Regions from separate parts of the Peribacillus sp. NPDC056705 genome, predicted to be linked through region 2. Evidence: riboswitches for the same ligand, from Rfam matches in the RefSeq annotation. Region 2 holds a riboswitch; each other region holds the start of a gene.
What was found. A riboswitch is a leader RNA that binds a small molecule or an ion and turns the genes downstream of it on or off. The one in region 2 is predicted to bind thiamine pyrophosphate.
Positions count from the first base shown of each region.

Region 1: linked by a shared signal. The riboswitch ahead of thiC (phosphomethylpyrimidine synthase ThiC) and the one ahead of tenA (thiaminase II) in region 2 are both predicted to bind thiamine pyrophosphate.
Region 3: linked by a shared signal. The riboswitch ahead of ACFRAK_RS03775 (ABC transporter substrate-binding protein) and the one ahead of tenA (thiaminase II) in region 2 are both predicted to bind thiamine pyrophosphate.

Region 1 covers NZ_JBHTYI010000004.1:16,940-27,036, forward strand. The annotation lists gene ACFRAK_RS06825 (histidine phosphatase family protein) at 1-499, shown strand, start outside; gene ACFRAK_RS06830 (HAD family hydrolase) at 669-1,457, shown strand; TPP riboswitch at 1,573-1,687, shown strand; gene thiC (phosphomethylpyrimidine synthase ThiC) at 1,823-3,604, shown strand; gene ACFRAK_RS06840 (hypothetical protein) at 3,627-3,797, shown strand; gene ACFRAK_RS06845 (spore coat protein) at 4,257-4,889, shown strand; gene ACFRAK_RS06850 (carboxymuconolactone decarboxylase family protein) at 4,947-5,312, opposite strand; gene ACFRAK_RS06855 (cytochrome c oxidase assembly protein) at 5,425-6,207, opposite strand; gene ACFRAK_RS06860 (DUF2243 domain-containing protein) at 6,197-6,715, opposite strand; partial or broken gene ACFRAK_RS06865 (manganese catalase) at 7,009-7,848, shown strand; gene ACFRAK_RS06870 (arylamine N-acetyltransferase family protein) at 8,307-9,074, shown strand; gene ACFRAK_RS06875 (hypothetical protein) at 9,296-9,913, shown strand.
Region 2 covers NZ_JBHTYI010000021.1:28,793-38,889, forward strand. The annotation lists gene ACFRAK_RS20080 (acyl-CoA dehydrogenase family protein) at 1-955, shown strand, start outside; gene menB (1,4-dihydroxy-2-naphthoyl-CoA synthase) at 1,114-1,914, shown strand; gene ACFRAK_RS20090 (AMP-binding protein) at 1,933-3,570, shown strand; gene ACFRAK_RS20095 (SDR family NAD(P)-dependent oxidoreductase) at 3,623-4,369, shown strand; TPP riboswitch at 4,505-4,633, shown strand; gene tenA (thiaminase II) at 4,768-5,451, shown strand; gene ACFRAK_RS20105 (ECF transporter S component) at 5,466-6,050, shown strand; gene ACFRAK_RS20110 (ABC transporter ATP-binding protein) at 6,061-7,518, shown strand; gene ACFRAK_RS20115 (energy-coupling factor transporter transmembrane component T family protein) at 7,535-8,311, shown strand; gene ACFRAK_RS20120 (thiamine phosphate synthase) at 8,352-8,963, shown strand; gene thiO (glycine oxidase ThiO) at 8,965-10,089, shown strand.
Region 3 covers NZ_JBHTYI010000002.1:273,171-283,267, forward strand. The annotation lists gene thiI (tRNA uracil 4-sulfurtransferase ThiI) at 1-228, shown strand, start outside; gene ACFRAK_RS03750 (alpha/beta-type small acid-soluble spore protein) at 311-517, shown strand; gene mbcS (acyl-CoA synthetase MbcS) at 1,059-2,642, shown strand; gene ACFRAK_RS03760 (amidohydrolase) at 2,794-4,395, shown strand; gene rarD (EamA family transporter RarD) at 4,464-5,393, shown strand; gene ACFRAK_RS03770 (protein-glutamine gamma-glutamyltransferase) at 5,463-6,290, opposite strand; TPP riboswitch at 6,581-6,690, shown strand; gene ACFRAK_RS03775 (ABC transporter substrate-binding protein) at 6,825-7,829, shown strand; gene ACFRAK_RS03780 (thiamine-binding protein) at 7,841-8,125, shown strand; gene ACFRAK_RS03785 (ABC transporter permease) at 8,122-8,904, shown strand; gene ACFRAK_RS03790 (ABC transporter ATP-binding protein) at 8,888-9,631, shown strand; gene ACFRAK_RS03795 (TatD family hydrolase) at 9,647-10,097, shown strand, end outside.

The sequences.
Region 1 (10,097 bases), on a different contig from region 2:
ACATGAATTTCCCACTGGGAGACCTGTTACGGCGGATGATATGAGGCAATGGTTTGAGGACTATGATGCAGCGGATATCATTTACGGAACGACTTTGTTTGGTGTGGAGGAATGGCAGGAATGTTATTGCAGTGATATGTCGAGAGCTGTCAAGACAGCGGAACATATCTATCCAGGTACGGTTCATCGGATGGAGGAGCTGCGGGAAATACCTTCCCCTCCACTTAAAGGAAAGGTTAAGCTGCCGTTCATCCTTTGGGCAATCTGGATCCGCTGCTGCTCGGTAATCAACAAGCAGACAAGGGCGGAAATTAAGATCGCTGAGCGAAGGATCAATAAAGTATTGGATGAGGTCTTAGCAAAGGGGGACAGGGATGTTCTGATCGTGAGTCATGCCGCCCTCATGGTATATATGAGGAAAGAGCTGATACGACGGGGGTTTAATGGTCCAAAGTTCAAGATTGCCAGTAATGGAAAGCTTTATGTATTTAAAAGATGATAAAGGGACTATATTAGGTTTCCTACCAGAAGGGGTAAGTCATTTTTGCTTATTTTAAGAAAGAGGAAGGCATTTTCCGAATAGTTATTCTTTTTTTATTGGTTGTGGTTTATTATTGTAATAGTGTAATTTCTACGAATTCAATAATAGGGGAAGAGGGGTGGACATTTTGCTGAAGGCAGTTTTTTTTGATTTAGATGATACATTACTTTGGGATCAGAAAAGTGTAAAAGAGGCTTTTGTGGCCACATGCGAAGTGGCTAAGGAGAAATATGGCCTGAATGTCGTCGAGTTTGAAGAGGCTGTGCGAAAGGAAGCACGTGAGCTTTATTCTTCTTACGATACATATGCATTCACTCAAATGATCGGAATCAACCCATTTGAGGGATTATGGGGAAACTTTCAGGATGATCATGATGAATTCCGGAAGATGGCCGGGATTGCACCGGCTTATCGGAAAGAAGCGTGGACGAGAGGTTTGAAGGCATTAGGGATCGATGATCAGGAATTCGGGCTTGAACTGGCAGAACGTTTCCCGGCCGAGAGACGCAAAAAGCCATTTATCTATGAAGAGACCTTCCGTGTTCTCGATGAATTAAAAGGGAAGTACAAATTGCTATTGCTTACGAATGGATCTCCTGAACTGCAAAATACCAAACTTGAAATTACCCCTGAACTGGTTCCTTATTTCGACCAAATCGTGATTTCAGGCGCTTTTGGACGAGGTAAACCAGATGCCTCCATTTTTGAGCATGCTTTGGAAATCATGGAGCTTGATAAGGATGAAGTATTGATGGTCGGAGACAATTTAATGACCGATATCCTTGGAGCATCACGGGTAGGCATAAAGTCAGTTTGGATAAATCGCCATGATAAGGAACGGAATGAAGTGATTCCGACCTATGAAATCAAGCATTTAGAGGAGCTTTACCCAATTCTTGAGAGCTTGGGGAATTAATTAATGGCACTCTCCAAATAACAGATTTTGGAGAGTTGTAATGAAAATATTAGGTCTTTCAAATTATTTACAGAATGAAAAGGGTGATATATAGTTACCCTGTAATCAATTAAATTATTCAGACTAGGGGTGTCCAATAAAAGTTGGGCTGAGAGAGAAGCGCATAAGCTTCTTAACCCTCAGGACCTGATCTGGTTCATACCAGCGTGGGGAAGTTAGAATCTACTAAACAATGACATTTCAATTGGTCATTTCTGTAGTCATACTAACGTTAGCCGGGTCTTAAATATGAGATCTGGCTTTTTCGTGCGAAATGGATTGGATTTTGTCCTTTTTAAATGAACTTAAAAAGGAGAAATGAAATCATGATGAGTAATTCTGTAAATGACATGAACGTTTCAATTATGTCCAGTTTTGCCGGGAGTAAAAAAGTGTATGCTGAAGGATCTAGACCCGATATTAAAGTACCTATGCGTGAAATTAAGCTAAGTCCGACTACAGGGTCATTCGGCGAAGAAGAGAATCCGCCTTTACGAGTTTATGACACAAGCGGTTTTTATACGGATTCAGATTATCCCATTGATATTCGAAAAGGTCTGGCCCCGATTAGACGAAGCTGGGTTCTGGAACGGGAAGATGTTGAAGAGTATGATGGCCGTGAAATAAAGCCCGAAGATAACGGGTATAAAAAAGTTGAGTCACAATCCAATGCCGAAGTTTTTCCGGGTTTGAAAAGAAAACCATTGCGTGCAGTGAAAGGGCAAAACGTGACCCAGCTCCATTATGCCCGTAAAGGTATCATTACTCCAGAAATGGAGTTCATTTCGATCAGGGAAAATGTGGCCCCTGAGTTTGTAAGAGAAGAGGTAGCTAGCGGGCGGGCTATCATTCCGGCAAATATTAACCATCCTGAAAGTGAGCCCATGATCATCGGACGTAATTTTCATGTGAAAATAAATGCGAATATTGGGAATTCGGCTGTAAGTTCATCGATCGAAGCTGAAGTGGAGAAAATGACTTGGGCTACACGATGGGGTGCAGACAATATAATGGATCTTTCCACCGGGAAGAATATTCACACGACCCGGGAATGGATTATCAGAAATTCACCTGTGCCAGTTGGGACGGTTCCGATATATCAAGCATTGGAAAAAGTGAATGGAGTCGCGGAGGATTTAAATTGGGAAGTTTTCCGGGATACATTAATCGAGCAGGCTGAGCAAGGTGTCGATTACTTCACCATACACGCTGGTGTCCTTTTGCGATACATCCCCATGACAGCCAAGCGAGTTACGGGAATCGTTTCCCGAGGGGGCTCCATCATGGCACAATGGTGCTTGGCCCACCACCAAGAAAGTTTCCTCTATACTCACTTTGAAGAGATTTGTGAAATCATGAAGGCGTATGATGTCTCTTTCTCATTAGGTGACGGCCTTCGTCCTGGATCCATTGCAGATGCAAACGATGAGGCACAATTTGCTGAATTGGAAACACTTGGGGAACTGACGAAGATTGCTTGGAAGCACGATGTTCAAGTCATGGTGGAGGGACCTGGTCACGTACCGATGCATTTGATTAAAGAAAATATGGATAAGCAGCTGGAAGTCTGTCAAGAAGCACCATTCTATACCCTGGGACCATTGACAACGGATATAGCTCCTGGATACGATCATATCACTTCTGCGATTGGAGCTGCCATGATTGGATGGTTTGGAACTGCCATGCTTTGTTATGTGACACCGAAAGAGCATTTGGGACTTCCGAATAAAGAGGATGTTCGGGTAGGGGTCATAACTTATAAAATTGCGGCCCACGCAGCTGACCTTGCTAAAGGCCATCCGCATGCAAGAAAACGGGATGATGCCCTTTCGAAGGCTAGATTCGAATTTCGTTGGAGAGATCAATTCAATCTTTCCCTCGATCCTGAAAGGGCGGTCGAATATCATGATGAAACTCTACCGGCTGAAGGTGCCAAAACAGCCCATTTCTGTTCAATGTGCGGCCCGAAATTCTGCAGTATGAGAATCTCCCAGGACATCCGTGATCTGGCGAAGGAAAAGGGTCTGGGTTTTGAGTCGGTAATCGATGAAGGGCTTAAAGAAAAAGCGAATGAATTCAGGAAAACGGACGGGGAAATCTATCAATGATTCCGACGAGAGGGAGAATTCGATGAATCGGGTAATCCAGATAAAAGTTGAAATGAAACAGTTGGAAACTCAATTGGAACAGCTGAAAAGAGAGCTGAACATTTTTCGGGAGAATTGTATTCATGAATTTGTAAAGCATGACTATAGTCAGCAATGTACAAAGTGCTACTTAATCGAAAGTCTGCAATGGTAGTGATGCCTTAATTGTCCTTTCATTATCTAATCCCCTTAATCATGCTGGGGCATTCAATCACAAAGTCAACATGATTAAGGGGATATTTTTATGCTCATTCATTAAAGCAAAGTTGGAAAATATAAATGCTGTTTGATACTTAACAGGTTATTCCTTGTAGCATTTCTTGATAACATTCATCACAGAGCATTTCATTTCTATCCATGTCAGTAACTTGAAACGTTACGGCATGGATTTTTTTCTTCCGTTTCATCAGTACAATAGAAGCATTTATATGTCATTAGAAATCCTCCCATTGAAATAAATGTGTTAATAGTTTAAAACGTCACGTTTTTTTTATACAGAAAACATGTCTGCAGCTTAATTGGTCTTCTTGGAAGAGTTTAGATTGAATAATCCAGTTGGGGTTCAACATACTAAACTTGTTCGCATCATTGATAAAACGAGGAGGGAAATACAATGCAAAACCAATATCAACAAGGTCAAGTACACCAGAACATGCAAACGGGTGCCATTCCCCCACAAATGAATCACGGTGGTCACGAAGTATTCGATGTACATGAAGTGTTGTCGGGAACGATTGGTACTTTAAACACGTATACTCTTTTGCGTCAGCATATCAAGGATCAGGAATTACTTGACATCATGGATCGTCAATATCAGTTCATCCAAGATGAATATAATATCTCATTGGAGTGCTTCCAAACGGGCCAGGATCCTTCTAAACGGACTCAGAGCTACAAAATGAATCAAGATAACGATTTTATATATGGATTGACACCAACGCAGCCAAAGAAACCTTTGCAATCCGTCTCGGAAATTACGGATGAATGCATTTCAGGCTTGATGCTTGGAGCTGTCAAGTCTGCAGCATCCATGAAAGCAATGGCAGCGCTTGAAATAACGAATCCGGTGGTTCGCCGCGTATTTGCAGATTCCGTTCCGAACTGCATTGAAATGGCATATGAGATTTCGATATATCAAAACAAACATCATTACTACCAAGTTCCACAGCTTGCGCAGCAGGATATGCAACAAATGTTGAATTCGTATGCACCGGCACAAGGAAATAACAACAATATGAGTCATTAAAAGCATTTGTTAAGAACATAAAGAAGGGATAGGACCAACTCTCCTATCCCTTCTTTATTATTGTTTCATCTGATTTATTTCCTGGATGCATTCCTGGACGAGGGTTACAGCCTGACTCATGGTGGCTCCTCCGCCAAATGCTGCGGTCACGCCAATGGCTTCAAGAATTTCTTGTTCGGAACAGCCTTGATCAAGACATCCTTTTGTATGATAGATAATACAGTATTCATCTTGAGAATATAAGCTTATTCCTAGTGCGATAAGCTGTTTTTCTTTCTGGGATAATTGACCTTCTTTAAAGCACTCTTCCGTAAATGAATTGAATTTCTCTGCGAGATCAGGCATTTTATGCGTAAAGACACCGATTCCAGCTTTATAATCACGAAGAGCATTTTCAGTAGAATTATTAGCTTCGAATTCCATTTTCCATTCAGCTCCATCCTAAATTTTTTTTATCAAAAATTAGTATGAGCCAAATGCTGGATGAATAAACAGAAACATGGAGTTTACCAAAGGAATCATGGAACCGTCCTTCCTACAAGGCAAATGAACCCTTAGGCCGGGTGGCTTTGAACCATTGATAGCAAAGGATGCAGATTAGTGCGACGTCAATGGCATCACCGGCATAGTACATTAGCATTCCACCATTTTCCGCTTGTTCCTTGGTGACTCCGCTTGGAGGGTGGGCAAAAATATATTTAGAAAGGATATCATGGGCGGCCAGTGAAATTGTAAAAACGATAGCTCGAAACATGAAGCTGAACCTGTGTGGCGCAGGGTCCATATAGATCATGGACGCAGTGAATAGATAGCCGGCTATGAACACGTGAAAATGCACCAAGGCATGTAGAAGAGAATTGTGATGAATCAACCCATATAACCCAGTCGTATAAAGGATCCAGAGTCCCCCAATATTAAGCGTGGAAGCAGTGATTGGATGACTTGAAATTCGCAGCGGCCAGCTTTTCAACAACTTTGAAAGTCGTCTTGCTGATTGTACATCAAGTGTTCGCAGTGCAAGAGTTATAGGTGCAGCAAGCACGAGTAGAATTGGTGCAATCATTCCAAGCAATAAATGACCAACCATGTGCGTGGTGAAGTCCATATGCGCCCGATTTGCTATGGGACCTATAATTGCAAAGGCTGCACAGATGGTGCCAAGAATCCAAAAGAAAGTACGGTATAAGGGCCATTTTTTATAGCGGCGATTCGAAAATACGACAGCTGCGATATAAATAACTATAACAAGTGAGAAAAGAATCAATAAAATCGGTTCAAAACCAGTTCCATTATCATGAATATGTCCATTACTGTGCATGGCGGCCGTCTTCTTTCATTTTAAGTAAGCTGCTTCTTGTTAGAATGACGATGGTAATGCCGATCAGTATCATGATTGCGGCTGCAATGTTCCAAATCAAGTCGTATGGGAGAATATCGACATTGTAACGGATTTGATGGAGACGCATTAGCTTGTGCTGGATGGTCCCATCATATAACTGAAAAGCACCTGCCCCAAGCAAAACTCCTCCTATCCACCTTTTCAGCCATAATCCCTTTCGGCGGCGAAGGTCAGCGAACATGAACAGAGACCCGACCGTTGCGAACCAGCTTAGGGCATGAAATAAACCATCCGAGACAAGTCCAATGCTGGATGTGGACTTGTCATAGAAATGATGCAAATTTAATAGTTGATGAAAGATGGTCTCATCGATGAATGCCACCAATCCGATCCCGAATAGAAAACCGGACCATAGATTACGAGCGGAATAAGTATATCGTAATTCTGAAATGGATTGATTTCTTTGATTTCGGGGCCTGAAATCCATTTTCCATCCTCCTTTTAAGTTTCTTTATAATGTGGTTGGTTTTCCTATATATGGTTCTTCTACTGTACCCTGTATTGTAAAGTTATAGACAGGTATATGGATCTTTTTAAATCTTATTAGTGATCCATTCATAATCCTAAAATAATCCTTGGATTTTTAGTTCAATGATCATTGTTGATTGCATGTAAACTTTTTCTAATTACTGTTCGTTATAACTGGATTCATGTTTCAAGCATGGGCAGGCGGGTAATAAAAACCTAGAAAGTCAACTATTAATAAAAGGAGGAGTTAATATGTTCCGTCATCAAAAAGAATTGCAATTTGAAGTTAAGGTAGAGCAGCCAGATCAATGCTTGCACGTCAAATTCAGGAAGTGTTAGGTGGACTGTTTGGGGAAATGACTGTCATGATGCAATATCTTTTTCAGGGCTTTAACTGCCGTGGAGAAGAAAAATACAAGGATATGCTGATGGATATTGGTACAGAGGAAATTGGACATGTAGAGATGCTTTGTTCGCTCATTAGTCAATTACTTGATGGCGCTTCTCCGGAAGATCAGGCAGAAGCTGCAAAAGATCCTGCCACAGCAGCGATCATGGATGGAATTAATCCCCAGCATTTGCTCGTAAGCGGACTTGGCGGACTGCCAACCAACTCAAATGGGGTGCCTTGGAACGGATCTTATATTGTAGCGAGCGGAAATCTATTAGCGGACATGCGATCGAATCTCCATGCTGAAAGCCAAGGACGCCTTCAAGTGGCCCGCTTATACCATATGACCAAAGATGAAGGGGTCCGTGCTACTTTCCGTAAAATGTTAGCCCGTGATCGTTACCACCAATATCAATGGATGGCGGCCATTGCAGAACTTGAAGAAAAAAATGGCGTAGTCGTTCCCGCTTCATTCCCACTGGAAGCGGAAATGGAATCTCAATCGGAAGCGTACGAATTCTGGAACTTGTCAGAAGGTAAAAGGAGACGGCCTTTGGGCAACAGGAAGCGCTCCAGATGGTACGGGAGATTTTGTTTATGTTGCTGAACCAGTTGCAAAGGGGCAGATTCCTAACCCTAAGGTTCCAGCAGCACAATTGCATCATGACTTGGATAGAAGTCAATCACTTAATAAAAGGTAATGGAAGCTTTTCAAAAAAGGCTCGATGGCCCCTAAAGGGACATCGGTTTTTTTATGTTAACAAAATCTGATTATTTGCGTGTGGGTATGTTTTGGAGTAGCATAGTTTCCATCTTCAAGACAACTTTATTAAAGGATGGTCACTACTTTAAATATAAGAAGAGTGACAAATGAAAGCAGTAGGTGAGTAAAAATTGCTATCTAAAGATTTTTCCAAGCCCACCCTGGAAAAGGTAGAATATTAATTAAGGTGAAAGTTTTTGCGATAAGTAGAACGGATATTATTTCACGAGTAGGGAAATCCGGTTATATGGCCAATCCAATATTGGTGAATTAAGTGTCTGGGGAAGTGGTGGAGCTAATGGCAGAATGATTGAAGAATGAAATATGGACAAAGTATAATGAATATATACAAAGTCGAGATACTCTTCGTCGGTATCTGTCTAAGGGGGAATCTTAATGAATGAACTGAATGCATTATTCAGGAAAAGAATAGGGCTCCAGGAAGATGTGAAACTGACATTTGAGAAATTAGATGAAATGCTGGAAAAGACAGCGAAAACCATTCCTTTTGAAAACTTATCGATCATGGCATCCCATCTGAGTGATATTAATAAAACGAATATCAGGAACAAAGTCCTCGTGAGGAATGAGGGTGGATTATGCTATGAATTGAATGCAGCCCTTTATTTTTTCCTGAAGGAGAATGACTTTGATGTATTCTTGGTACGGGGTGTCATCTATAATCAGGGGTGGATGACCATAGGAAGGACCCATGTCACCATTTTATTGAACCATGAGGGGAGAACCTATTTGATCGATACGGGTTTTGGCGGGAACCTGCCTTTAAAACCAGTTCCGTTGAACGCAGAAACGGTCGTTTCCCAAAATGGTGAATTCAGGATAAAAAAAGAAAGTACCGACCATGGAGATCATATCCTTGAATTGAAACTGAAACATAAGGATCGCGATTGGAGAATAGGGTATGCTTTTGATTCTTCAAAACCGGTAGAAAATGTAACGGAACTTAATGAGGTCCAAACGATCATCAGGGAAAATCCCCAATCGCCATTTAATAAACATTCATTAATCACCCGTTTGACAAACAGCGGGAACATCACTTTAACTGATACATCCTTTACACAGTGGGAAGATGGGAAAGTGACGAAAGAAGAAATAGATGGAACACGATTTAAAGAGTTAATGAAACAGCACTTCGATAGATAATGGATAAAAAGACTGAATATCTAAGGCGTCCATACCAAAAGACTGTCCATTCCCGACAGTCTTTTTTATGAATACCGGCAGCCAGGCTGCGGAAAGGAAGCGAAATTCGTAAAAACGTAGACAAACTCGCTTTTTTCGAATTTGCCTACAGTCTAAATAATCCATTACAGAAGTTTTTACAATTTATTCAATAAATTTGAATTCAGTGGGGTGAGAAGGATATGGAGAGGAAGAATCGATTGGTTTTTACTAGATCGAATGCAGCTGCTAAACGAGAATTCGATGAAGCGATCACCATTTTGGAATATAGCGTAATGCTCGTTGAACTCTTTGGATTAGAAGAGTTCAACAATATAATTGCCGGACAGTTAAGGTTGATTTTATGTGAAACGAAAAATACGCGCATTAAGCGGGAAAAGGTCACGATTGACCAATCCTTAATAAAGAAAATCAATCCTAACCCGAAATTATATCCCATTAAAGACTCCATTCAAATGAGCAATGTTCATATCACGGAAGACCTCTTCGATTATACTAAACAGAGGATTGAACTTAAGCTTTGGAGAAATCAAATTATCTATAAAACCGACATTGAAGGGGAAATCCAGGAAATTAAAATCATTGATTTTATTAAGGAAACAGCTAATAAGATTGGCGGTGCGCAAGCTATATCAAGTTTCCCTAATAAGTCCATTATTTCGGATGGACATACCAAAATCATGTTAATAGGTATAGCGAAAGGGTTATTCAAATCCATAGGCAGGGATTATAAAAAACATGCCTCCATGAACCTTTCGCATATCATGCAAAAAATCGAACAATCAACTTTGGGAGACTAGACATAAGAAGGACTTTTGACCAAGTCCTTCTTGCTTGATTACCAGGCAATATCCGGAAGGATTGATCACCTCAAATACCCTCTATATCCATCTCATCTCTTTTTACCTCTGTTAAACTACGCGAGAGCATGCTGTTCACTTTTATTATGAAATAATTAAGGTTATTAATATAGAAGAATGGGGA
Region 2 (10,097 bases):
TGTGACAACGGGGATAGCTGCTGAGGAGATAGGCCGTGGTGATTTCAATCTAACTTACGCGGTGATGTTGAATGCATTAATCGGTGAAATTATCAATAATCACGCTAGCGAGGAACTGAAAAAGGAGTGGCTTCCCCAAATTTCAAGTGGTGAAAAAATTGTTGGCATTGCCATTACGGAGCCTTCCGCCGGTACGGATGCGGGCGGAATTAAAACAACAGCTGTACATAAAGGAAATAAGTATGTGCTTAATGGAGAAAAGTCTGGAATAAGTGTAGCTATGTGTGGAGATGCCTTTGTTTTATTTGCAAAGACGGAACCTGAATGGGGAAATCGTGGGATAAGTGCTTTCATGGTGCCTGCCGATATTCCGGGTGTTGAATGTAGAGGGTACTCGGACATGGGGAATATCCCCATTGGAAGAGGTTCGATATATTTAACAGATGTCGAGATTCCGGAAGAGTATATGATCGGTCTTCAAAATAAAGGGTTTTCCCAAGTGATGAATGGGTTCGATTTAAGTCGGCTGTTAATAGGTCTGCAATGTGTGGGCACCGCTTCACAAAGTATTGATGAAACCATCGAATATGTGAAAATCAGGCATTCATTTGGTAAACCGTTGGCGACATATCAAGGGGTCTCCTTCCCACTTGTGACCCACCATACCCAATTAGAACTGGTGAAGTGGCAAGCCTACCGAGGCCTTTGGCTTCGTGACCAAGGGCTGAATCATAGTAAAGAATCGGCTTCCGTTAAGTGGTTAGGTCCTAAATATAGTGTAGAAGCTATCCATGAATGTTTACTGTTGAATGGTCATTATGCTTATACGAAGGAAATGCCTCTTGAGCAACGCTTGCGTGATGTGATTGGGTTGGAAATTGGTGATGGCACTGCTCAAGCCAATATGATGGTCATTGCAAAGGACATTATAGGAAAGGAGTTCCGTTCTCATTAATCCAATGGATTGGTATTTTTGCATTCTGTTGAAACGTAAACTATTACGAAGAAACTCAAATTATTCACAGTCGTATTGGGTACCGATTAAGTTCGTAATTAACAGTGAAATGATGGGATACAAGGCAAATCACTAAGATAATGAAGGGAATGAAAACGATGGAATTAACAGATGTAATCTATGAAAAAAATGGTGGGATTGCAAAGATAACAATGAACAGACCTAAAGTTTATAACGCTTTTCGTGCCAGAACCATTCAGGAATTAATTTGGGCTTTCCGCGACGCTTGGGATGATAATCGTGTTGGTATCGTGATTCTGACGGGAGCAGGTGAGAAGGCATTTTGTGTAGGTGGAGATCAAAAAGAAAAGGGAGAAGAAGGAGGATATAATCATTCGGGTGGTTTAGGAGGCGGAATGGGACTGGAAATCGAAACGCTGCACCAAACGATCCGCAACATTCCTAAGCCGGTCATTGCAGCGGTTAATGGGTTTGCCATCGGAGGCGGGCATGTCCTGCATGTCATTTGTGACCTAACCATTGCATCTGACACGGCAAAATTTGGCCAGAGTGGGCCAAAGGTCGGTAGTTATGATGCAGGTTTTGGTTCAGCTTATTTAGCACGAATTGTCGGAGAAAAGAAAGCAAGGGAAATCTGGTATTTATGTGAACAATATTCTGCACAAGAAGCAAAGGAAATGGGACTTGTGAACAAAATCGTTGCCTCGGAACAATTGCACGAGGCAGCAGAGGAGTGGGCAAGAAAGATCCTTGATAAGAGTCCTACTGCGCTAAAAATGCTCAAATATTCCTTTAATGCAGATAGTGCCAACATTCAAGGGATTTCTCAACTATCGATGGGCAGTTTAGCGATGTTTTACAATACAAAAGAATCGGAAGAAGGAAAGAACGCCTTCCTAGAAAAGAGGCCTGTAGATTTTAAAAAATTCAGAGGTTGATGAGGGGGATTAAAACTGGTGAAATTGGAGACGATTTTGACTCAGGAGTATGTGGGGGAATATAAAGGCGTTTGGCCAAATCGTACCATCTTGGATTATTTGAATGATGCTATAGTAAAGCATCCAGATAAGATGGCGATTATCGATAAAAAAAGCAGTTTTACTTACAAGCAGCTTGGTAAGTTGGTCGATCGGGTCGCTTTGGGTCTCTTGCATATAGGATTGGGTAAGGGGGATGTTGTCTCTTTTCAACTGCCTAACTGGAATGAATTTATAATCTTGCATTATGCTGTTACAAGAATCGGTGCCATTAGCAATCCATTGATACCAATTTATCGAGATAGGGAAATTGGCTATATGGTTGGGATGGCAGAATCTAAAATGATTGTTGTACCAGAGTATTTCCGTGGGTTTTATTACCCTGATATGATTGAAAGACTAAGTCATCAATGGCCATCAATGAAACATATATACGTGATGGGTGACAGAGCGCCGAATGGGATGAAACTGCTCTCCTCTTTATTTGAGGAACCTTGGGAAGACCGGATTGATTCATCCATTTTGGATGAAATCACACTTGACCCCAATGATGTGACTGAAATTATCTTTACCTCGGGAACCACAGGAAGTCCAAAAGGAGTTATGCATACCCATAATACTCTTTGTATATCAACGAATTATTGGATTGATCGCTTACATTTAACATCTGATGATGTTCTTTTCATGGCGTCAACGTTTGCCCATCAAACAGGTTTTGGTTATGGAGTTAGGCTCCCTACACATATTGGAGGTACGGGAGTCTATCAAGACATTTGGAATCCGAAAGAGTTTATTGAATGGGTAGAGAGGGAGAAAATAACGTTTACGGCCGGAGCTACTCCTTTTCTGCAGGATACGGTTCAAATGGAGGGGATAGAAAGGTATGACCTTAATTCGCTACGAGTCTTCGTAGCTTTAGGTGCCCCGATTCCCAGGCATTTAGTAAAGGAAGCCATGGAAAAAGTCCCGTTCAAGATATTGTCAGGGTGGGGTCAAACGGAAGATGGCTTGGTAACCTTGACGAGACTTGAAGATCCAGAAGAAAAACTGACGAATACCGACGGAATTCCGTTTCCGGGAATGGAACTAAAGGTCGTAGATTTTGAAGGGGAGGTCTGTGCCCCGAATATAGAAGGCTCTTTATTAGTAAGGGGTCCGGCTCTTTTTGTCGGCTATTTTAAACGGATCGAGGATACTTTAGCTGTATATAGTGACGGATGGTTCATTACCGGTGATCGGGCATTCATTGATGAAGAAGGATATATTCGAATTTCTGGAAGAAACAAAGACATAATCATACGTGGCGGTGAAAATATTCCAGTCGCTTATGTAGAAAATGTATTGTATGAACACCCGGATATTTCTAGCGCTCAGGTTATTGCAGTTCCAGATGCCCGTCTTCAGGAAAAAGCATGTGCATGTATCAGCATGAAAACGGGGAAGAGCCCGATCACGATGGATTCCATGCAGGAATTTCTCTCGCAAAAGGGTTTGGCCAAACAATATTGGCCTGAACTTCTTGAAATAATGGATGACTTTCCTCGTACGGCAAGCGGGAAAATCCAGAAATTCCGGCTCCGGGAAATGATAAATGAAAAGTTAGTCGACAAGATATAAGCAGTTTAAATAAATCCATATTGACTAAATGGTGAAAGTGGAGGGAAATACGATGAATAAAAGAATCGCATTTATTACCGGTGCCGGAAGCGGAATTGGCAGAGAGATTGCAAAAAAATTGGCTTCTCGCAATTTTAACATCATCGTGGCTGATATAAATCATAAAAATGCTGAGGAAACGGTTTCTTTAATCGAAAATTCGGGTTTTGAAGCCAGGGCGGTCCATTGTGATGTAACGAAATTAGAAAGTGTTAAAAAAGCCGTTGAAGAAACAGTGAATCATTATCATAAAATAGATATATTGGTTAATAATGCAGGCTGGGATAAGGTGGAACCTTTTTTAAAAAGCGATCCTAGCACTTGGAAAAGGATTATCGATATTAATTTACTTGGGCAGATCCATACTTGCAAGGAAATTTTACCTCTCATGATTGAAAATGGTTATGGAAAGGTAGTAAATATTGCATCTGATGCAGCTAGAGTAGGATCAAGTGGAGAGGCAGTTTATTCGGCTGCTAAGGGAGGGGTGATTGCCTTCACAAAAACGATAGCAAGAGAAATGGCACGTCACAAACTCAACATCAATTGTATTGCGCCAGGTCCTGCAGATACGCCCCTATTTCAAGAAATAGGCTCATACAATGAAGGTATAGCAGGTGCCTTGGAAAAAGCGATTCCATTTCGCCGGCTAGCTCAACCAGAGGACATTGCCAGTGCTGTTGCCTATTTCGTTTCGGAAGATGCAGGGTATATTACGGGGCAAACACTTTCCGTAAATGGTGGATTAACTATGGTCTAATCAATATAGTTGGGTGGTTATGCAAGATTGAAAGGCTAGTAAACTTAAAGCATTAGGTTGAAAACTTTTTCTAATACGTTTGACAATTGGATTTATCGTGTTAATATAAAGGCAAATGAAAATTAAATATACAATTTGTACCACTAGGGGTGCTTTATAGGTAAAAGTTGATTTTACCGCAGAAGCTGAGATTAGAGTATGACTTTAAGACCCTTAGAACCTGATCTGGTTTATACCAGCGTAGGGAAGTGGGGTCTGGAACGATACGTTTCTGTATTTTTTCAAGTACAACCACTTTCTTTACGTTTAAGAAAGTGGTTTTTTGTTTGCAAAAAAAGGGGTGATAAAAGTTTTTTTCTGTAAGATTCATTGAAAAATACTATTTGGAGGTAATGGACATGAAGTTTTCAGAGGAAATCCGTCGGGAAGTTGACCATATTTGGGAAGCTAGTTTTAATCACCCGTTTGTTGCAGGAATAGGAGATGGCACATTGCCATTGGAATGTTTTCGTTTTTATGTCATGCAAGATGCCTATTATTTATCTCATTTTGCCAGGGTTCAAGCTTTAGGGGCAGTCAAAGCTACAGATTTACATACAACAAGCAGGCTTGCCGGCCATGCACAAGGAACATATGAAGCGGAGTTGAAGCTTCATGAGAATTTTTCTGAGAGATTAGGCATCACAAAAGAAGAAAGGCAAAATTTCAAACCCGCCCCGACTGCTTATGCTTATACTTCCCATATGTATCGTGCAGCTTATTCGGGACATTTAGGTGATGTTATTGCAGCCATCTTGCCGTGTTACTGGCTGTATTATGAAATAGGTGAAAAGCTGCAAGGTAGCATACCCGAAGAGCCGATTTATCAAGAATGGATAGCGGCGTACGGAGGAGAGTGGTTCCGCACTTTGGTGGAAGAACAAATTGCGAGGCTTGATGAGATTGCTGAAAAAGTAACGGACGAAGATAAGGAGAGGATGAAAGAGCATTTTATCCTTAGCAGCCAATATGAATACTCATTTTGGGAAATGGCTTATCGTTTAGAGACATGGCCTGTGCACCAGGAAACACTGGAAGTATAAAGGAGAATGAAATAATGAAAAAAGGATTGAAATTAACGGATATATTAGTCACGATCGTGATTTCGGTAGCATTTGGAATCGTTTATATCCTTTGGGGTTCGATTTACTATTCTGTTAAACCATTAGGATTACATCTGGATCAACTTATTTATGGAATGTGGTTTATAGCTGGTCCCGTCGCCTTTTTAATTTTACGGAAACCGGGTGTGGCACTTTTGGCGGAGATTGCTGCAGCTTCCGGGGAATTCTTTCTAGGTTCTCCTTGGGGGCTGACCGTACTGTTATATGGGGTGGTCCAAGGTTTGTTCGCGGAACTGGTGTTCATGGGGTTCAAATATAAAAAATTCAATATGTCGGTGGCCGTTTTAGCTGCGGTAGCTTCCTGCTTTGCATCCGTACTAATGGATTTTGCATACGGGGAAATTGGTGCGCTTTCTACTTGGAATCTATCTTTATTCATGATAGCGAGGTTTGTGGGTTCCATTTTCTTTGCAGGTGTGACTGCCTATTATCTAGTTAAAGTCTTGGAAGCGACTGGAGTAACTAATCTTGTTCGTCCGGTTTCAAATAAAGATTATGCAGAACTGGATCAAAATTAGGTTGAGGGCCATGGAACCAATCATTTCAGTTGAGAAGTTAAGAATGAAATATCCCGGTGATGAATCTTTGGTTTTCAAGGACCTATCCTTATCGTTAGATATAGGAGAAAAGGTACTATTGTTGGGACCATCAGGATGTGGTAAGTCCACTCTTTTGCAAGTGTTAAGCGGATTGATTCCGAATTCCATCGAAGTCCCGATGAAAGTTGAAGAAATGAAATGCCCTTCTTCATGGGGGTATGTTTTTCAAGACCCTGATAGTCAGTTTTGCATGCCATTTGCCGATGAGGAAATCGCCTTCGTCCTTGAGAATCTTTCCGTCCCTAAAGGTGAAATGAAAGGGAAAATCCAATATCATCTCCGTAAAGTAGGATTGAACCTAGGCCATACAAGTATAGAAACATTATCAGGCGGGATGAAACAGCGTCTGGCAATCGCTTCAGTATTGGCCCTTGAACCAGAAGTGATATTTTTGGATGAACCAACCGCCATGCTTGATCCGGAAGGAACAAAAGAAATCTGGGACTTGTTGAAGGAAGTTGGTCGAGACAAAACGGTTATAATCGTCGAGCATAAAATTGACCATGTTTTAGAATTCATCGATCGAATCGTGCTTTTTAATGATGACGGTCAAATCATGGCTGATGGTCCAAGAGACACCATTCTTTCACAATATAAAAATGAAATGAAAGAATATGGAATATGGTTTCCAGGTGTTTGGGATGAATATGTAAATCAGCATGCACCCATTCGTGAACACCAATTTACAGATGATTCACTCCTTATGCATGTGCAAGGATTTAGCGGTTTTCGGAATAAAGAGGAAAAAATCAAGATTGAAGAGCTGAAGGTTCATTCAGGGGAATGGATTGTAATCAGGGGAGAAAATGGCGCGGGAAAGAGCACACTTTTGCAAGCACTGATGCAGTTCATAAAAACGGATGGTAAGTATGAATTAATGGGGACCCCCATTAAAAGGGTGAAAAATCCAACAAATCATATGACGTTTGTCTTTCAGAATCCTGAGTTTCAGTTCGTTGCAAATACTGTATATGAAGAGATTGCCTATTCATTGCGGATTGACAAACGGCCTCAACAAGAAATAGATGAGAGGGTCCGCACATTGCTTAAAGTGTTCGGCCTTATGGCACATCGGGATAAACATCCGTTTCAATTATCAATGGGTCAAAAGCGTCGCCTAAGCGTAGCTGCTTCAATCGTAATAGATAAAAAAATCATTCTCCTGGATGAGCCGACCTTTGGCCAAGATTCGAAAAATACCTTTGCATTACTGGAATGGTTTGAGGAATATCGAAGGCGCGGAATAACAGTGATCATGGTAACTCATGACGATCATATTTCAAAAAACTTTGCTACCAGGATCTGGATGGTTAAGGACGGAAACGTAATAAGTGATGAAAACATTGCGCAGGCCGGATTTTTGGAGACTGAAGTTTTATCACTTTAAAAGGAGTGTCATGTAGATGAATGTTTCAAATACAGAAACATGGCTCCATAGAATTAATCCAAGCGTTAAACTTGGTGTACTGATTGTGTTATGCATCGTGGCGTTATTCATTCATGACCTGAATTATATGATGAATATCACCATTGGCGTATTACTTTTATTTTTGTTTTTTACCGGGCATTCGATAAAACGAATCTTACTTTTATCGATTCCCTTTTGTTTCATTTTTATATCCACCTCTTCCGCAATGATATTATTCGGACAAGGTAAGACGCTTTGGTTCGAGTGGGGCCTAATATCGATAACGGAAGAAAGTTTCATGAGGGGAATACTTGTGGGCTTTCGAGCTTTGTTCTTTGCGGCCCTTGGATTAACTTTTTCCTTAACGACAAGGCCAGTGAACTTGTTTTATTCGTTAATGCAGCAAGTGAAGCTTAAACCGAAATATGCCTATAGTTTCATGGCGGCATTAAGGCTGATTCCCATCATGATGGAGGAGTTCCAAACGATACGAAACGCGATGAAGGTACGCGGTTTCGAAAGGGGAAAAGGGATAAGATCTGTATATTTTAAGATGAAAGCCTATTCCATCCCGTTGTTATCCGGAAGCATCAGACGTGCTCACCGAATCGCGGTTGCGATGGAGGCAAAGCGATTTACAGACACTCGGAATCGAACATACTATTATGAATTTGGGTTTTCAAAAAAGGATCATGGTTTCATTTTGTATTTTATCATCCTGCTGTTGGCCGGCTTTTATCTATCGATTCAATACCCGTTAGTATCTATTTGATTTTATGAGATGGTAATTTTACTAGTTAGGGGTTCTTAGTATGAATGCACATGAATTGCATATTATTTCTACTGGGAAACAGCCAATTGAAAAGTTTGTCGAGATCGCTTCAAACATTCAAGAACATGTTGATTTCTTTTATCTAAGGGAAAAGCAAATGAGTGCATCGGAACTCTATCGAGCAGTGACCCTATTACATGATAATAAGATTCCGCTTTCTAAGATCGTCATTAATGACCGGATGGATGTAGCCTGGGTACACAAAGTATTTGGTGTGCAATTGGCTTTTCATAGTTTAGATGCGGGAGTCGTAAAAGGAGCTTTTCCAGGGATGAATATTGGCTGTTCGATCCATTCCATGGATGAAGCGAAAGCCGCATTCAGCAAAGGAGCCAATTACGCGATTTATGGACATGTTTTTGAAACGGATTCAAAAATCGGACTTCCTCCTAAGGGAGTTAAGGAGCTTAATGCAATCACAAGAAATGTCAATCTTCCGATAATTGCGATAGGCGGAATAACACCTTTCAATTGCCAAGTCGTACTGGATGCGGGGGCACGCGGAATTGCCGTCATGTCAGGTGTGCTTGAAGCTGAAAATCCGATTAAAGCCGTTAAAGAATATTCGAGGTCTTTGGGAAAGGAGACATAAGATGAATTCCATATATGATGCAATCATTGTTGGGGGAGGAGTAATAGGTGGATCCATTGCTTTTCAATTAGCCAAACGAGGCAAAAAGGTCCTTTTATTGGAAAAAGATAGACTCGCCAGTAAAGCATCCAGTGCTGCAGCCGGGATGTTAGGGGCACAATCCGAGTTGGATGCTGATAACCCGCTTTTTACATTGGCAAGCCGAAGCAGAGGGATGTTTCCTGCACTGGCGGAAGAATTAAAAGACATAAGTGGAATAGACATCGAATTAGTGAACAAGGGCATGTTTAAGGTGGCGCTAACGAATGATCAGGTAGCCGATTTGAAGAACATGATCAGAGTCCAGCAAGATGCGGGACTTGAGGCTGAATGGCTATCGACTGCCGAAATGAGGAAAACGGAACCGCTTCTATCGGATGAGATTAAGGGGGCCATGTTCATTCCGAAGGATGGACAAGTTTCTGCCACTAGGCTATCGCTCGCTTTTACTGAATCTGCAGCTGCCCTTGGTGTAGACATAAAGGAATTCGTTCATGTCTCCGGTTTAGTTACGGAAAACGGATGTGTGACGGGAGTGGTCACGAACATAGGTGGATTTTCAAGTGAAAATGTCATCGTGGCAGGTGGGGCTTGGAGTGCTTTTCTCCTTGAAAAATCAGGGATGGGACTTGACAGTTATCCAGTAAAGGGTGAGTGCTTTTCCGTCCGGACCGATCGTCCATTGCTTGAAAAGACAATCTTCTCACATGGCTGTTATCTTGTACCAAAAATTGGCGGAAGGATCATTGTCGGGGCAACGGTTAAAGCGAACACTTTCGATCAAAAGGTAAGTCTTGACGGGATTTCTACGTTAATAGAAAAGGCAACGCAATTGCTTCCGGCGATTAAAGGAACCGAATTGGAAAAGACATGGGCAGGGATACGCCCCCAAACTGGGGACGGCTTGCCGTACTTTGGTGAACATCCAGGATGCAAAGGACTTTTCATTGCAACGGGGCACTACAGGAATGGCATTCTGCTTTCTCCAATTACAGGTGTACTTATTGCTGATCTTTTAGAAAGGAAGACAAATGCCGAATGGTCCGCTTTTCGATTGGATCGTTCGGTACAGACTCTTTTTTCATAATGGAGGTG
Region 3 (10,097 bases), on a different contig from region 2:
AGAGAGCTCGATACTTTTGAAATATCCAATCTGCCGTACGAGGATTGCTGTACGGTCTTTACGCCGGCAAGCCCAAAAACGAAACCGAAACGTGAAAAAGTCAATTACTATGAAAGCTTCGTCGACTTTGAATCCTTGATTGAAAAAGCGGTCTCCGAAACAGAAATATTAACGGTTAAACCTGGTCAGACTTTCGATAAGGAAGAAGCGATGGAAGACCTATTTTAATATCCTGTAATTACCAATAAAATTGTGCGGATGAAGCCATGTGTTTTAACACACTCTATAATCACAAGGAGGTGAAAAACACATGGCAAACAACAACAGCTCAAACGAATTATTGGTACCTGGAGTGGAACAAGCTCTACAGCAAATGAAATATGAAATCGCTACAGAATTCGGCGTACAACTTGGTGCCGACACAACATCTCGCGCTAACGGTTCAGTTGGTGGAGAAATCACAAAACGCCTTGTTCAAATGGCTGAACAACAATTAGGCGGAGGATTCAACAGATAATTTAATAAATATGGCTACAGAGAGCGGGTTCTAACACCCGCTCTCTTTATTTTTGTTGGTGTGGCGGCCGAATAAAGTGCGGACCATTATTTTAAACAATACTTCATGATTTTTTACTGTTTTATATAAGCTGTTTTCGCATACTTTGTTCTATTTACCAAGTAAAGCGGTATGGTTGACTTCCCCTTCAGATGCTCGCTTTCCGCGGGGCGGGCGGTGAGCCTCCTCGGCGTAAACGCCTGTGGGGTCTCACCTGTCCCGCTGCTCCCGCAGGAGTCTCGCACTTCCGCTCCATCAACCTTAAATTGTTTTGTTTTAAAACAACAATCTTTACGAAAAACAGACAGTCGGTGGATTTCTGAAATCAGCTAGAACGGTTTTTTTAGTGAAAACTGGATGTTCATCGAATTTGACTACAGTCTACAGAGGGCGGGTTCTAACACCCGCTCTATTTATTTAATTGTAAAAATAAATAGAAATATTAGAGAAGTATCTTGTATAATGAGTAGGTACTAAGAGTTCATAATTGGAGGGGAAGAATATGAAGCGTGAAGACTTATTGGCTCCGGAACATTACAACTTAGTTAGTGAAATGGAACGTTTTGCAAAAGATCCAGAAAAAGTTGCCGTCCTCTGGGAGAACGAAAACGGGGATAAAAAACAACTTACATATGAGAACTTATTAAAAAGTGCAAATAAAATCGGAAATGCCTTCAAGAAAAAAGGACTGGGTAAAGGTGATACGGTCCTTATCATAATCCCTCGTTTGGTGGAAGCCTATCAAGTGTATTTAGCCGCATTGAAAATTGGCATGATTGTCATACCTTGTTCCGAAATGCTTCGTGCGAAGGACTTGCAGTATCGAGTCAACCATGGTGATGTCAAAGGAATCATCAGTTACCATGAATATACTCATGAAATGAATGAAATAGAAGGGGCGGAAAGCCTCCTCAAATTTTCAATCGGAAAACGAATCGAAAATTGGCTGGATTTGAATGAGCTTGCCGATGAGGAATCGGATCAGCTGCCCATGGCCGACACGAAGAGTGAGGATATGGCGTTCTTATCGTATACTTCCGGAACGACAGGAAATCCAAAAGGGGTCGTCCATACACATGGATGGGCTTATGCCCATTTGAAAACGTCTGCAGCAAACTGGCTTGGCATCAGCGAAACGGATGTGGTTTGGGCAACGGCAGGCCCAGGGTGGCAAAAGTGGATCTGGAGTCCTTTCCTGGCGGTACTAGGAACGGGAGCGGCCGGTCTTGCCTATCATGGAAAGTTCGAGGCGAAAAAATATCTTCAGCTGCTTCAGGACTATAAAGTGAATGCATTATGCTGCACACCGACCGAGTATCGATTGATGGCAAAGGCGGATAACCTTGATGACTATGATTTATCCCATCTTCATAGTGCTGTATCAGCGGGAGAGCCTTTAAATCAAAAAGTGTTCGAGGTCTTTAAAAACCATTTCCATATTGAAGTGCGTGATGGTTATGGACAGACTGAAAATACCCTATTGGTAGGGGTAACGAAAGGCATGGATATTAAATTGGGCTCCATGGGGAAACCGACTCCGGGCAACCATGTGGAAATCATTGATGATTCAGGCAAACCTTGTTCTCCTGGCGTAGTGGGGGATATTGCCGTACATGTAGATACACCTGCTCTATTTAAAGAATATTTTAAAGATCCGGAGCGGACATCACAGCAGTTCCGCGGGGACTATTATATTACCGGCGACCAAGCGAAAAAGGATGAAGATGGTTATTTCTGGTTTGAGGGTCGTTCTGATGATATCATCATCAGCTCGGGATATACGATTGGACCGTTTGAAGTGGAAGATGCACTCGTGAAGCATCCATTTGTTAAAGAGTGTGCTGTTATAGCAAGCCCTGATGAAATAAGGGGAAATGTGGTCAAGGCATATGTAGTCTTGATGGAGGATATCGATCCGAACAGCCAAGGGTTGATCCAGACGCTCCAAACGCACGTGAAGGAATTGACTGCCCCATATAAATATCCAAGGAAAATCGAATTTTTAGAAGAGCTGCCCAAAACGACATCAGGTAAAATCAAACGGGTTGATTTACGGAAAAGGGAAGAAGCACTCCTTAACAATTGATTGAAAGCATTACCGTCAGCCGTAACGGCTGGCGTTTTTTTATTACAGGTACTTGGATAAAAGCATAAATATGGGAATCCGTGATATGAGATGGTACACTTACTGCATATCTGCACAGTAACAATCATTTAATAAGGAGTGTAAAGCCGGAATGGGAACGTTATGGTTCAATGGGTCGATTTATACGATGATTAAAGAAAACGATCGAGTGGAGGCTGTCTTCACTGAAAAGGGGGTAATTGTTGATACCGGCAGCCAGGACTATTTGAAAAATGAATATGCCGGCAATATTTCCAGGGAAATCGACTTAAATGGACAAACGATGCTGCCGGGGTTAGTGGATAGTCACCTTCATTTGGTCGGGCATGGTGAAAGGCTGCTTCGTTTAGACCTCTCTTTGATGGATAGCAGGGAGGCCATCTTGAAATCCTTGAAGGAAAAATGCTCAAAAACCCCGGCTGGAAAGTGGATTGTTGCCGAAGGATGGAATGAAAATGAATGGCCGAGTCCTGAATTGATATTACGGGATGAGCTTGACGAGATATCGACAGAACATCCCATCGTATTGAAAAGGATTTGCCGTCATGCCTTGGTGGTCAATTCCCGCGCCCTATTGGAAGCGGATATTAAAGAAGATATAAAAGAACCTTCAGGCGGGGTGGTCTGCCGTTATCCTGACGGGCGTTTAAATGGTTTATTTAAAGAAAGTCAAGCGCAGAACTTTATTTTAGACAGCCTTCCCGGGATTGATCAAGAGTATATCGAAAACGCGCTCATAGAGGCCATAGAAGACGCATATAAGCTAGGTTTGACTGGGGGGCATACCGAGGACCTTTATTATTACAATGGCTTCATGCCGACATATCAGGCGTTTAAATCGGTTATCGAGGACCGGGAAATGGCCTTTCGCGCCAATTTGCTCGTCCATCACGAAGCGTTTGAAGACATGCTGGCAGCAGGAGGCGGCTATCAGAAAGGTACGCGATATATCAAATTTGACAGCATGAAGATATTTACCGACGGCTCCTTGGGCGGACGCACAGCTCTGTTGAGCGAGCCTTATGTAGATCAAAAGGATACGAATGGAGTCGCGATATTCACTGAAAACGAGCTTCAGGAATGGGTGAAAAAAGCAAGGGATGCCGGAATGCCGATTGCTGTACATGCGATTGGCGATCTCGCTTTTGAATACGTCCTGAATGCAGTAGAGGCCCTCCCGCCGAAAATGGGGCAGAGGGACCGGCTCATCCATGCTCAGATTGTCCGGCCGGAGCTGTTGGAGCGGGCGGCAAAGCTGCCGGTAATTTTTGATATCCAGCCGGGTTTCGTCCCGTCCGATTTTCCGTGGGTGGAAGAAAAGGTTCCAGCCGATCTACTGGAATCCTCCTATGCCTGGAAAACCTATTTGAAGTTGGGCATCATTTGTGCGGGAGGGTCGGATGCACCCATTGAACCATTAAATCCAATTTTGGGCATTCATGCTGCTGTCACAAGGATGAAAATCAACAGCGAGGACCCGACCGTATATGGCTTGGGCGAAAGGCTTTCCGTGTACGAGGCCTTCTCACTGTATACAAAAGGGAGCGCTGCAGCAATCGGCAAGGAAAAGCACCGAGGTGTGATCAAAGAAGGGTACGATGCCGATTTTACCGTATTTAATCTGGATGTTTTTGCTGTGGCGCCGGATGATCTCCTACAAGCAGAGGCGGTCATGACGGTCATCGATGACAAAATCATGTATGATAAAAAATAACAGTTGCAAAAAAAGAAAATTATTAGATGGAATTAGATAAAGGAATGTAAATGGAAAGAAGGCTTGTTATGAAAGTGGATGAACAAAAAGAAGGGGCAATCTATGCAGCCCTTTCTTACATGATGTGGGGAGTCGTGCCGATTTACTGGAAGTTCCTTCAGGGAGTCGGTGCAACAGAAATTTTAGCTCAGAGGGTATTATGGTCTTTCGTGTTCATGCTGGTTTTATTGATGTTCATGAAAAAATGGCAAGCGTTTCTTGATTATGTCAAAAACATAATGGGAAATCCCAAACTCTTTACGGCATTACTAACGGCGTCACTGCTTGTTACAGCTAATTGGGGAGTGTTCATCTGGGCCGTTAACTCAGGACGGATCCTCGACACGAGCCTTGGATATTATATCAATCCGCTAGTGAGTGTACTATTGGGAGTGATAGTCTTAAAAGAAAAACTGAGCCGGGCCCAAATCATTTCATTCCTGCTTGCAGGAATCGGAGTCTTGATCCTTGGCATTCATTTCGGCACCATCCCGTGGATCTCTCTTGTTTTGGCCATGACGTTCGGATTATACGGTCTGGCAAAAAAAATGATCAAGGCCGAATCGGCGATCGGGCTGACACTTGAAACGATGATGGTAACGCCTCTTGCCCTGGGTTACCTGATATACTTGATGAACCAATCCGAAATGCAATTCTTTACAGAGGGAAGCACAAGCTTGCTGTTGGTGGGCGGCGGGATTGTCACGGCATTGCCTCTTTTATATTTTGCGAAAGGGGCTGAGAAGATCCCGTTATCGATGCTTGGGATTTTTCAGTATATCGCTCCGACCTTATCTTTATTGATCGGGGTATTCGTCTATCATGAAAGTTTTACCAAAGCACATCTTTTAGCCTTTTTGTTCATATGGTCAGCCTTGGCTGTTTATACATTATCCATAACGAAATGGGGTCAGGCAAGTGCCCGCAGGTTCAAAGGCAAGGGGAATATTGGTGCGTGAATAACAAAAAATGCTGGGAGATTTCTCTCCCAGCATTTTTTTATGCCGGTATAGGGGAAAATGCCCGGGTCATGAAAGGTAAAAACTAGAACCTATTTCTGATACAATACAATTGGAAAGGCTGACAGGACTGTGATCGGACTTTGCACGTGGGATATTTTGTTGGAATTGACTATAGAAGGAACTATCCAGGAAAATGATATGATTTGTCAGGAATGCTGATATGGTGGCGAACGGCTTTCTATTGCTATTTAATTCATCGATGATTCCCTGTGAACTGGTAATCCCGATCCCGTGGCCATAAAAGAGGTCTTTTCCTAATAATATGGCATTTTCACCTTGCCATTCAGGAGTTGCCTCGTCGTGATCAGGGTTTTTGAAGTAAACGCAATCACCTGGTGAATAATCCCTTCCTTTATGAATAATGAGTTCCATATTTTGTGGAGGGTCCCAGTCATATAAAACTAGGTTTGAAAAAAGGTCGTCGAAATTCCTAGGGCCGATCAAATCCAAAATGCCCTTTAAAAAAGTGATGACTATTGCAGTCCCGCATTCAAAAGCATAAAGCCTTCCATTTATGAAAATGTCAACGAGTGCAGCATGAGGGAGAACCCCTGGCTGAAGGGTAAAGGTGCCATCCTTTGAAAGGTGCCAATATTGTTTATTGGATTCCGATTCCTCAAGTGTGGAAAATTCTGCATCACTTTTATCCAACGCAATAGCTGCCGCAATGACCCGGTTCCTCAGTTGTATCTCGAAATTAAACATTCTAAAGTTCCGATATTCAAAAACGTTGGAATCCTCCGCCAGCAATTGGACAATTTCAAGTGATTTAGCAGATGCTACTCCTGGTTGGATTTGACTGACATCTAACCGTTTGTGATTAATCTTTATCATGATCATATCCACCTTTTACTTATGAAATGAACGGTTTATAAAACCGGTAAACAAAAATGTTTACATATAATTCTCATTATATGAATGCAAGCTCTAAATTGACTATTTGGAACGTGACAGCCGAGAATGATTGGAATGAAAAGAGGCGGGATTTTTTTGCTTTCATTCCAAAAGATGTTTTGCTAGAATTCCTAGAGTGCAGGAATACCCTTCCGATTAGCGGGAAGAAGCAAATTACTATTCCTTTTTCCCCATGAATTGATATAATGAAAGAGAAAAGTTCATATGTGCGAGAAATGTAGGGGGGCCAGTACTGCTGGCTGAGATTGCATCCTTTAGATGCTGACTCTTTGAACCTGATCTGGATGATGCCAGCGGAGGGAACATATTATTACTGACTTTCTGTTTTGTATGTTAACGTCCGAATCCATCTTCGGGCGTTTTTTGCTTTTCCATCCAGTATTTGAATAAACCCTGGAGCCCCATTATGGTTCCGGCATATGGATCTTATATGATGTGTAGGAGGATAATGACTTGAATAAATTCTTGCCACTGTTAACTTCGTTGTTCCTTTTGGCTGGATGCGGTGCAGGCGGAACTAATGAAAAAGAAGAAGCATCTAAAAATGAAGGAAATGAAAAATTAAAAAAAGTATCGGTCGTGCTCGATTGGACACCGAATACAAATCATACTGGATTGTATGTAGCCAAGGAAAAAGGTTATTTTAAAGAACAAGGTCTTGATGTGGAAATCATCATGCCAGGTGAAGCCGGAGCTGATAAGCTTGTCGCTTCAGGGAAATCTGAATTTGGCGTGAGTTACCAGGAGGGCATAACGCAGGCCCGCGTGCAGGGCGTGCCAATTGTTTCGGTAGCTGCCGTCATCCAGCATAATACCTCGGGATTCGCTTCACCTGAGGCAAAGAACATTAAAACTCCCAAGGATTTTGAAGGGAAAACGTATGGTGGATGGGGGTCTCCGGTTGAGAAGGCCATCATTGATTCACTCATGAAAAAAGAAAATGCCGATGTAAATAAAGTGGATATAGTCAATACAGGAGACACGGATTTTTTCACTTCTGTTAAAAGGGATATAGATTTTGCCTGGATTTATTATGGATGGACAGGCGTTGAGGCTGAATTGCGTAATGAAAAGCTTAATATGGTTTACTTAACCGAATACTCTGATAAGCTTGATTACTATACGCCTGTATTGACTACGAATGAAAAGATGATAAAAGAAGATCCGGAGACTGTTAAAGCATTCGTACATGCAGCTTCGAAAGGGTACCAGTTTGCCATCAAGAATCCAGACGATGCAGCGGACATATTAATCAAATCTGCACCGGATCTTGATGCAAAACTAGTGAAGAAAAGCCAGGAGTGGCTTGCAGACAAGTATCAGGATGATGCTCCGCGATGGGGTGAGCAAAAGCTTGCAATTTGGAAGAATTACAGTGATTGGATGACTGAAAATAAGCTTCTTGAAGGTGATTTCGATCCTGAAAAGGCATTTACCAATGAATTTTTACCAAAATAGGAGGAAATACAATGGCCAACTCATTAATTAGCATACAGATCATTCCTAAAGGGGAAAATGTCATCCCCATGGTCGATGAAGCAATCAAGATCATTGAAGAATCAGGTGTCAAGTATGAGGTTCACCCGCTTGAAACGACAATGGAGGGTGAGCTTTCCGAACTTTTTGCCGTGATAGAAAAAATGAATGTAAGAATGATTGAAATAGGTTCGCCGAATGTCATTTCCCAAGTGAAAATATTATATCAGCCAAGCGGGATTACGATGGATACGTTAACGGAGAAATATCGGGCATGAACGGAAGGGGAATTTGGAAGAAGGGGGCTCCCTTCTTTCTTTTATTATTGTTGCTGATAGTATGGGAGTCAGTGACAGTTTTATTGAAAGTCGAAGAATGGCTGTTACCGGCTCCATCGGCCATTTTCATTGAAGGAATTGAGTCGTCCCGCACTCTTTACGGACACCTTATATCCACAACCGAGCTTGCGTTGTCGGGTTTTTTTATTGGAAGCTGCATCGGCTTATTGATTGCGGCAATCTTACACCTATTTCCAGGTGTGAAGGATGCGGTTTATCCTCTGCTCATACTATCACAAAATATACCCATCATCGTTTTGGCGCCGCTCTTGGTGATCTGGTTTGGCTTTGGCATGCTGCCTAAGTTAATAGTGATATCGCTTGTATGTTTTTTTCCGGTTGCGGTTGCATCATTGGACGGTTTTCGCCAGACACCATACGAACTTAAGCATTACTTCAAGATGATGGGAGCGGGAAAAAACCAGTTATTTTGGAAGCTGGAACTTCCTCACTCAATCCCGTTCATTTTCTCCGGCCTGAAAATTTCGGCGACCTATAGTGTAATGGGGGCGGTTATTTCGGAATGGCTCGGGGCAAAATCGGGGATTGGTGTTTATATGACTCTCGCTTCCTCAGCGTTCAGGACAGATCGAGTGTTTGTTGCCATTTTCATCATCATGGGCATGAGCCTGATCTTTTTTGGAATCATCACTTTCCTGGAGAAATACGTAGTTTCTTGGAAGAGAAAGGAGGGGAAAAGGGATGAATCTGGAAATTAAAGACGTCTCCTATTCTTTCGATGGTAAACAGAATATATTGGAGAATATGAACTTCCATGTGGATGATGGGGAATTTGTCACGATCCTTGGGCCATCAGGCAGCGGTAAAAGTACATTGTTCCACTTGATTGGCGGCATTTTGAAGCCAGATCAGGGAATCATTTCACTGGGTGGCAAAAAGATAAATGGCTTAAAGGGCCATATCAGCTATATGCCTCAGCAGCCTTCCCTTTTACCTTGGAGGACGGTAGTGGAAAATGTTTTGCTTGGAAGTGAACTCGCTGGGGTCAGAGATAAAGAAAAGGCAAAATCCCTTTTGATGAAAGCCGGATTGGAAGAGTACGAGAAAGCATATCCGCATGAATTATCTGGAGGCATGAAGCAAAGGGCCGCATTCATCCGGAGTATCTTAAGTCCACAGGACTTGATGTGCCTCGACGAACCCTTTTCTGCCTTGGATGAACTGACAAGATTGCAAATGCAAAAATGGCTATTGTCGGTTTGGGAAGAAAATCGGAGGTCGGTGCTATTTGTTACACATAGCATAGATGAAGCGGTTTTCCTTTCAGATAGAATCTATGTGTTATCAGCAAAACCGGCTGCTGTCATCAAAGAAGTGGAAATTCCATTTCCAAGGCCAAGAAGTGAAGAACAGCTTCTTAGTGATGAGTTTTTTCATTTGAAGAGAGACTTATATGCAGCACTGAAGCCAACTATTTCTACTTAAGGGAGGCGATTGAACTTGAGGATCATCGACAGTCATATCCATTTGGACCGGTATGACGTTGTTAAGCGGAAGCAGATTCTGACTGACATGGAAAAGGTTCATATGGAATCCTTGCTGACTGTTTCCATGAATTTGGTTTCTTCGATTAACAATTATCAGCTCTCACTGAAGGATTCACGAATAAAGCCTGCCTTTGGTTTTCATCCAGAGCAGCCGCTCCCAGGTGATGAAGAAGTGAACGAACTTTTGAACTGGATGCGGGAACATCATCAAGATATGGTTGCCATAGGTGAGGTTGGGCTGCCCTATTATTTAAGGCAGGAAAATCCCGATATTGATAAGTCAGCGTATATAGCGATACTGGAGAGGTTCCTGACCTTAGCTAAAGAGGTTGAAAAGCCGGTTATCCTTCATGCCGTACATGACGATGCACCCATCGTTTGCGACCTTTTGGATAAGCATCAAA